DNA from 2 places in the Thalassobacillus sp. C254 genome. Region 2 is predicted to be linked to the other one. Evidence: a T-box and tRNA genes for the amino acid it is inferred to sense, from the RefSeq annotation. Region 2 holds a T-box; the other holds one or more tRNA genes.
The links. The T-box of region 2 lies ahead of pheS (phenylalanine--tRNA ligase subunit alpha). A T-box ahead of a tRNA ligase gene usually reads a tRNA of that ligase, here a tRNA-Phe.
Positions count from the first base shown of each region.

Region 1: it has a tRNA-Phe gene. The T-box ahead of pheS (phenylalanine--tRNA ligase subunit alpha) is inferred to sense a tRNA for this amino acid. The anticodon was not compared.

Region 1 is NZ_BAXQ01000009.1:54,176-58,602, reverse strand. Features, by position in the region: partial or broken gene walK (cell wall metabolism sensor histidine kinase WalK) at 1-1,403, opposite strand, end outside; partial or broken gene yycF (response regulator YycF) at 1,406-2,111, opposite strand; tRNA gene JCM19033_RS10390 (tRNA-Phe) at 2,380-2,455, opposite strand; tRNA gene JCM19033_RS10385 (tRNA-Asp) at 2,462-2,537, opposite strand; tRNA gene JCM19033_RS10375 (tRNA-Lys) at 2,693-2,768, opposite strand; partial or broken gene JCM19033_RS10370 (adenylosuccinate synthase) at 2,990-4,278, opposite strand.
Region 2 is NZ_BAXQ01000001.1:371,463-375,889, reverse strand. Features, by position in the region: partial or broken gene JCM19033_RS02095 (TrmH family RNA methyltransferase) at 75-829, shown strand; gene JCM19033_RS02090 (CBS domain-containing protein) at 1,197-1,619, shown strand; T-box leader at 1,782-2,036, shown strand; partial or broken gene pheS (phenylalanine--tRNA ligase subunit alpha) at 2,101-3,132, shown strand; partial or broken gene pheT (phenylalanine--tRNA ligase subunit beta) at 3,146-4,427, shown strand, end outside.

The sequences.
Region 1 (4,427 bases), on a different contig from region 2:
TTTATCCTTCGTCACCATTTCAAAACGATCGCCGATTTCATGAAGAAGGCTGCCTATATCTGAAGACTGGTAGTTAAGTTTTAAATCGTTGCTGTCCATTTTTGAAAGCTGCAGCAGATCATTAACAAGACGGATCATTCGTTCCGTTTCATTCTGGGTCACCTTTAAAAAGCGCTGTCTCAGCGTATCATCAAGCATCGCGCCATCCTCAAGAGCTTCTAAGTAACTTTTCAAAGAGGTAAGAGGTGTTCGAAGTTCATGGGAAACGTTGGCTACGAATTCTTTTCGTTCACGATCGATCTTCTCTTGTTCTGTTACATCATGAAGCACAGTAATTAAACCATTAACCGGTCCATCTTCATTACGGATTACCGAAAAGTTTGCTTCCAGGAGATACTCTTGTTCCTGCTCACTGAAATCCAGCAAAATTGAATCTGAGTAATCGTATAGGTCACTTGGTGCAATGGTTTCCGACAGCCTGAGCAAATCAGGAAGGGAGGCCCCTTCTACATCTTCACTGGATATGTTTAAAAGCTGTTCTGCTCTCTTATTCATTAAAATAACACGGCCCAGTTCATCGGTTGCAATCACGCCGTCAGTCATATGAGTAAGCACAGAGCTTAGTTTCTTTCTCTCTCCTTCTGTCGTCGCATTAGCATCCTTTAACTTTCTGGTCATATTATTAAAGGAAATGGCCAACTGCCCGATTTCGTCGTTGCCGTATACTTTTACACGACGAGAGAAATCACCTTCAGACATAACTCTGGCCTGCTTTTTCATATCTACAATAGGCCTCGTAATGGTTCTGGCCACAAATATTCCCAAAATCATTGTCACGACCAGGGCAATAAAGGTACTCGTAGCTAGAATGTTATTAATATCCTGCATCTCTGAATACAGTTCTTCCATAGGAGCTTCGATATAAATCGCTCCCACAATTGTATCGTCCACACGAACCGGGTGCGCCATCACATATATCCGGTTTCCCTGAGGATCAAGAAGGATATCTTCATCTTCTGTTCCAAGCAGGGCTCTCTTGACTCTGACTTCAGTGTTGAGCTGCCCTACAAGGTTTTGGCTCAGAGACGTGCCCCGTACTACCTGGTTAGCATCAACAACTTGAATTGTAGCGTTATCAATAGTAAAAAACTCATTTAAAAGGATGCTGATATCTCTCTCTAACGAGTTATCATCATCCCTCTGGTCCTGACCATTTCCTGGGCCACATTATACTCAAGTAAATTAACCCGTTCCTCCAGCATGGAAAAATGATTATCCACGAGTTGTTCTTCTAACTGATTCGTAAAGAAGACACCAATAATTTGTACCGCAATAATAAGCAGCAATACATAGATTACTACGATTTTAAAATTAATCGATTTAAAGAAATCGATAGCTTTCATGGTTATTTCTCCTGTTCAGGGTTTTTTAAATAGTAGCCTACTCCTCTTCTCGTAATAATCCACGTAGGGTAGCTGGGATTATCCTCCACTTTTTCACGGAGCCGGCGTACAGTTACATCCACTGTTCGTACATCACCAAAATAGTCGTATCCCCAAACAGCTTGAAGTAAATGCTCTCGCGTCATCACTTGTCCAATGTGCTTTGCTAAATAATAGATCAGTTCAAACTCTCGATGTGTAAGTTCTATAGGCTCTCCTCGCTTAGAAACGAGATACGCATCCGGATCAATGAGCAGATCGCCAAATTGAATGTCCTTTTGCTTTTGTTCTGTTTCTTCAGGAGGGGCTTGATGCGTCGTAAATTAGCTTTAACTCTGGCAATTAATTCCCGGGTACTAAAAGGCTTTGTTACATAATCATCTGCACCAAGCTCTAAGCCAGTACTTTATCAATCTCTGAATCTTTGGCAGTAAGCATAATAATAGGCATTTCAAAATGCTTGCGGATTTCTCTGCATACTTCCATTCCATCCTGATGGGGAAGCATAATATCCAGAAGCACCAAGTCAGGTTCAAATTCGTGCACTTTTTCTACTGCTTCTTTTCCATCATAAGCCACTTGTACTTCAAAACCTTCTTTATCTAAACTAAATTCTAAAATGTCAGCAATCGGCTGCTCATCGTCGACAACAAGAATTTTCTTGTCCATCCTCATCCGCTCCATTTCTTCATCACTAAAAGATTAATCGCCCAGCATAAAGAAGCGTTGGATCGTTAATTCAGCTTCTATTGTAACATAGCGAGCAGGGGAAGTTATCTTGTTAATGAAATACTTCCTTATCTGCCGTCTTTTCTCTGTTAATCTAGGGTTATTCCCTTTATTTACTGAAAAACTGCCCGGTTTACCAACCGCGCAGTGTCAATTTTCACTTACATTCAATTATTCCTATAAAAAAACATACTCAAAGAGTATGAAATGGTGGCTCGAGACGGAATCGAACCGCCGACACGTGGATTTTCAGTCCACTGCTCTACCGACTGAGCTATCGAGCCTAAACATGGCGGGCCTGACGGGGATCGAACCCGCGATCTCCTGCGTGACAGGCAGGCATGTTAACCGCTACACCACAGGCCCAGTTTATGAAATGAAATGGTGACCCGTACGGGATTCGAACCCGTGTTACCGCCGTGAAAGGGCGGTGTCTTAACCACTTGACCAACGGGCTTACAGGAAAAGAAGTGTTCTATGTCACTTTCCATATCATAAAACTTATGTATTATGTAATTAAATGGTGAGCCATGGAGGATTCGAACCTCCGACCCTCTGATTAAAAGTCAGATGCTCTACCAACTGAGCTAATGGCTCCTGTGTGTCTCGCAAGCAGTTATGCTTTGTTTTCGGCGACATGATTAATAGTATCACAGGTGTTTTTTTAATGCAAGAAGAAATCTATATTCTTTTTTAAAAACTTTGTTCTTCCTTAAATTCTGTACCTATTTTAACATTCCGCCCTGTCCATGAAAAGGAAAAGTATGAAAAAAACAAAGGAGAAAGAAAGTTCCTTTCTCCTTTGTTCCTGCACTTTGTTATCTTCCCCACACGCCCCGGACAAGATTTGTCTGGTTCCGGTCTGGTCCAACAGAGAAAATGGTTAAAGGAATGTTCGTTAACTGAGATATCCGCTCAATGTAATGGCGGGCATTTTCAGGAAGGTCTCCGAGTGACTTTACGCCTGTAATATCTTCTTCCCACCCTGGAAGTTCTTCATAGACAGGTTCACATTCAGCTAATACTTTCAAGCTTGCCGGGAACTCCTCCATAATTTCACCTTTGTACTTATACGCTGTACAAATCTTCAAGGTTTTAATTCCTGTTAATACATCAATGGAGTTTAAAGAAAGATCAGTCAGTCCGCTTACTCTTCTTGCATGGCGGACAACTACACTGTCAAACCACCCTACTCTTCTTGGACGTCCAGTGGTAGTTCCGTATTCATTACCAACCTCACGGATCTGGTCGCCTGTTTCATCATGCAATTCAGTTGGAAACGGGCCATCTCCTACACGTGTAGTATACGCTTTAGACACCCCTACCACGTGATCAATCTTTGAGGGACCAACACCTGATCCAATCGTCACTCCACCTGCAATAGGGTTAGAAGAAGTGACAAACGGATAAGTCCCCTGATCGATATCCAGCATAACCCCTTGTGCACCCTCAAACAATACGCGGCGCCCTTCATCAATCGCGTCATTTAACACAACAGATGTGTCAGCCACGTACTCTGAGATTTGCTGACCGTATTGATAGTATTCCTCAAGTATGTCTTCGATCTTAAAGCCTTCTGCATCATAAATCTTTTCAAGAAGACGATTTTTTTCTTTAAGATTTCTTTCAAGCTTTTCCTCAAACTCTTCTTTATCCAGAAGGTCTGCAATGCGAATCCCGATTCTTGCTGCTTTATCCATGTATGCAGGACCAATCCTTTGCGGGTTGTTCCAATTTTATTGGTACCTTTGCTTTCTTCTTCTACGGCATCCAATTTAATATGATAAGGCAGGATCACGTGAGCACGATTGCTGATTCTCAAATTGCTGGTGTCTACACCTCTTTCATGAAGATAAGCCAGCTCTTCCACAAGCGCTTTCGGATCGATTACCATTCCATTTCCAATCACACAAGCTTTATCATCATAAAAAATTCCTGATGGAATTAAATGCAATTTATATTTCTTTCCGCCAAACACAATCGTATGGCCGGCATTATTTCCGCCTTGATATCGAGCCACAACCTCTGCATTTTCCGAGAGGTAATCTGTAATTTTTCCTTTTCCTTCGTCTCCCCACTGTGTACCTACAATAACTACTGACGACAAAGCGTCCACCTCCAAAAAGTATGTACAACCACTCTCTTATAAGCCAAAACACACCTTTTGTTACGAAAAACTCTCCAAAAGGTTCTGTGCAGGCAGATATTCATTTAAGAAGTTTTTTCTCCTAAAAACCCTTTCATATTGTATCAACT
Region 2 (4,427 bases):
AGATAGCCATAGTATTCCTAAATAAAGGGTAAATATGTAATAGAAGAAAAAATTCACATAAGGAGCGGCTTGTTATGAAAAGGATTGAGTCAGCAAAAAATCCAAAGATTAAACACATAAAAAGACTTCATAAACGAAAACAGCGTGAAAAAGATAATCAATTTTTTATAGAGGGTCCCCACTTAGTGGAAGAAGCATTACATTATGAGGCCGCGGTTCAGGAGGTTTTTTTAGAGGAGGAATTTAGTGTTCCTTCCTCATGGGATTTTAAAGATATACCAGTCACTTTTGTCCCGGAAGCTGTTATGAAAGAGATGAGTGCCACTGAAACGCCTCAAGGCGTAGCTGCGGTTTGCAATATGACGGCGGTCTCCAACTTAACGCTGGAGCAGGGGCGTTACCTTTTTATTGACGGCATTCAGGATCCTGGGAATCTAGGGACAATTATTCGCACTGCAGATGCAGCCGGGTTGACCGCTGTCATTTTGGGAGAGGGGACAGTAGATCTCTATAATGATAAAGTTCTTCGATCTACCCAGGCTCCGTATTCCACCTTCCAATCGTAAGAGGAGACCTGGAAGACTGGATAGAGAAATGCAAGAAAAAGAATATTCCGGTGTTTGGAACGGGAATTGAAATGGGGACTACTCACACAGCTATTGAACCTCAGGAAACTTTTGCCCTGCTTATTGGTAATGAAGGAAGCGGAGTTAGTGAATTCCTGCTGGCCAAATCCGATCAGAATTTATATATACCGATTCACGGAAAAGCCGAGTCTTTAAACGCTGCTGTAGCAGCGGGGATTTTACTGTATCACCTGAGGGGGTAGTATTGGCTTTCATTGAGGGGAGAATTATACTTTCAGTGGATTTTTAACATTTTTTGATTTTCGATAAAGGACGCACACTTCCCCCTATAGGGACATGTGCACATCCATTCAAGCTTCCCTACTCTCTCATTCAAGGTGTTTCCCTATGTCCTGGTCACTGTCTCACCTTCCTCGGGAAGAGGAAATCTTCGGCTCATGCTCTTCCCAAAGAATCAAATAAATCAACATTTGCCTGTTTTTTAGTATGGAGGAGAAAGAGAGAGGAGGTAAAATTTCCTATCTTTTGGGAAGGATTGGTTTTTAGTTTTAACTCCTTTTCACTCTGGGAAAGGCATTATTGAAACCATTCCAGAGGAGGCATGTAATCATGAATGTAAGAGAAGTTATGAGTGCCAATGTTGATGTATGCCAAGTGAATGATAATGTAGCTGATGTTGCAAAGAAAATGAAGGAACTGAATGTAGGTTCTATTCCGGTAGTGGACAATAATAAACTTGTAGGGACCATTACCGACCGGGATATCGTTATCCGTTATGTGGCGGAAGATTCACCTTCTTCTCAGGCTGGAGATATCATGAGTTCTGATCTGGTGACGGCTTCACCAGAAATGGATGTTAAAGAAGTAGCACAGCTAATGGAAGAACACAAGATCCGTCGCCTTCCTGTGAAAGAAAATGATGATATCGTGGGTATCATCACATTAGGTGACATAGCTGTTGATGAACACACGAAAGAACAAGCAAAAGCAGCGCTTGATGATATTATGCAAGGGTCAAAGCGTGATCAATAATTAGATACGGAGTACCAGTGAATGCTGGTGCTCTTTTTTAATGGAATGATTGACCCCGTGGCGGCTGATCATTGAGCTGAGAGAAGTCCTGGATAATTGAATGAAAAGGAAAGCTTGCAATGAAGGCTAAACTTTTCTATAATTGAATCACAATTTAACACCCTAAAGACTGCGATGGAGAGTAGTAGGCAGGAATTTGTTCATACAGGGAGGAAATGTTATAAACTGGAAGCATTTCTATGAACAAGCTGTTGAATTCACTCCAGAGTCGCGCCGGATGATGAGTTCCTTGAGCTTATTAAGGCAGCATCGGTTTTATACAAACCGTTATCAAAATGAAGCGAACCGTTTACATAAAATAAGCTGAAGCAAACGGTTAAAAAGGGTGGTACCGCGACCGAAACCTTCGTCCCTTTCCAGGGAGGGGGGTTTTTTTGTGGGAAATTATAGTATACGAAATGAGATAAAGGAGGCAAGCAGCTTGATTGAGCGATTAGAAGAATTAGAAGAAGAAGCATTGCAACAGGTAGAAGAAGCTGCGAGTGTAAAAGAGCTAGAAGCCATGCGAGTGAAGTATCTTGGGAAAAAAGGTCCTATTACAGAAGTGCTGCGGGGAATGGGAAAGCTCTCAGCAGAGGAACGTCCAAAGGTCGGCCAAAAGGCAAATGAAGTTCGAGAAGCTATACAGGCAAGACTGGAGGAGAGAACAAAAGGACTCGAAGAGAAAGCATTAGAGGAAAAGCTTTCATCAGAGAGCATAGATGTTACTCTTCCTGGGCGCCCGATAAAAAAGGAGCTCGTCATCCTTTAACAGCAGTGGTTGAAGAGGTTGAGGACATTTTTATTGGCATGGGATTTAAAGTGACAGAGGTCCGGAAGTAGAAACTGATTATTATAACTTTGAAAAGTTAAATCTCCCGAAAGATCACCCGGCTCGTGACATGCAGGACTCATTTTATATTACACCGGATTTGCTGCTGCGAACCCAAACTTCTCCGGTACAGGCAAGAACAATGGAAAAGCATGAGGGCAAAGGTCCTGTTAAGATCGTTTGCCCGGGTAAGGTCTACCGCCGAGATGATGATGATGCCACTCATTCTCACCAGTTTATGCAAATCGAAGGATTGTACGTCGATAAAGATGTAAAGATGAGTGACCTTAAAGGGGTATTAGAGACATTTGTAAAGAAGTATTTCGGTCCAGACCGCAGTATCAGCTTCGCCCTAGTTTCTTTCCATTCACAGAACCATCTGTAGAAGTAGACGTCTCTTGCGGTTTGTGCCAGGGACAAGGATGCCGGGTTTGTAAGCATTCAGGATGGATTGAAGTGTTAGGAGCCGGAATGGTTCATCCACGAGTGTTAGAAATGAGTGGGTTTGATCCAGAGGAGTACAGTGGCTTTGCATTTGGAATGGGTGTAGAACGATTTGCTCTTCTTCGCTATGGAATTGATGACATCAGACATTTTTATACAAACGATTTACGGTTTTTAGAACAGTTCAAACGCTCATAAGGAGGAAATAGGCATGTTAGTCTCATATCGCTGGTTACAGGATTATATAGATCTATCTGATATGACTCCGTCTGAAGTCGCTGAAAAGCTGACAAGAGGCGGGGTAGAAGTAGATATTCTTCATGAATTAAACCAAGGAGTTGAAAACGTAGTTATAGGTAGTGTGACTTCTTGTGAACAACATCCAAATGCTGATAAACTAAATCTTTGTCAGGTTAAAATTGGGGAAGAAGTTTCTCAAATTGTGTGCGGGGCTCCTAACGTGGCTGCAGGCCAAAAGGTGGCCGTTGCAAAACCAGGCGCTAAACTGCCTGGAGGAGTAAAAATAAAACGAACAAAGCTTAGAGGCGAATCATCAGAAGGAATGATCTGTTCCTTGCAGGAGCTTGGTGTAGAACCAAAATTAGTGGCAAAAGAGTTTGCTGACGGTATTTTTGTTTATCCTCAGGAGGTCGAAGAGGGTGCTGATGCTCTTGAGGCATTGAGCCTGAATGATACTGTGCTGGAGCTTGATTTAACACCTAACCGTGCTGATTGTCTAAGCATGATCGGTGTAGCTTATGAGATGGCTGCCCTGTTAGACCGTCAAGTGAAATTGCCGGATACCATCCATCATGAAGATGAAGAGAAGACTTCAAACTTCGTGTCAGTTGAAGTGGAAAATGGTGAGGATAATCCATACTATGGTGCTAAAGTGATTAAGGATGTAACTATTTCCCCTTCTCCCCTTTGGCTTCAAAACCGTCTGGTTGCTGCTGGAATCAGACCGATTAATAATGTAGTGGACATTACTAACTTTGTGCTATTAGAATATGGTCAGCCTCTACACGCTTTTGATTATGACCGTTTTGGTTCTTCTGAGATTGTTGTACGCCGGGCCAAAGAAGGAGAGAAAATAACCACTCTTGATGAGGAAGAAAGAACATTATCGCCGGATCATTTAGTTATTACAAATGGCAAGGAAGCCACGGCTTTAGCTGGGGTGATGGGAGGAGCTTTTTCAGAGGTGACAAGTGAGACAAAGACTGTCCTTCTGGAAGCCGCGTACTTTAACCCATCTTTAGTTCGAAAAGCTTCAAGGGATCATAGTCTGCGGAGTGAATCGAGCAGCAGATTTGAAAAAGGAATTGACCTATTCCGGGTAGAGCAGGCAGCAGAAAGAGCAGCAAAGCTTATGGAAGACCTTGCAGGCGGCAAAGTCCTTGAAGGGACAGTAGAGAAAGATAGCCGTGACAAATCAAAGCCTGTGATTACTACTACAGTTACTCGTATAAACAGTCTTTTAGGAATGGAAC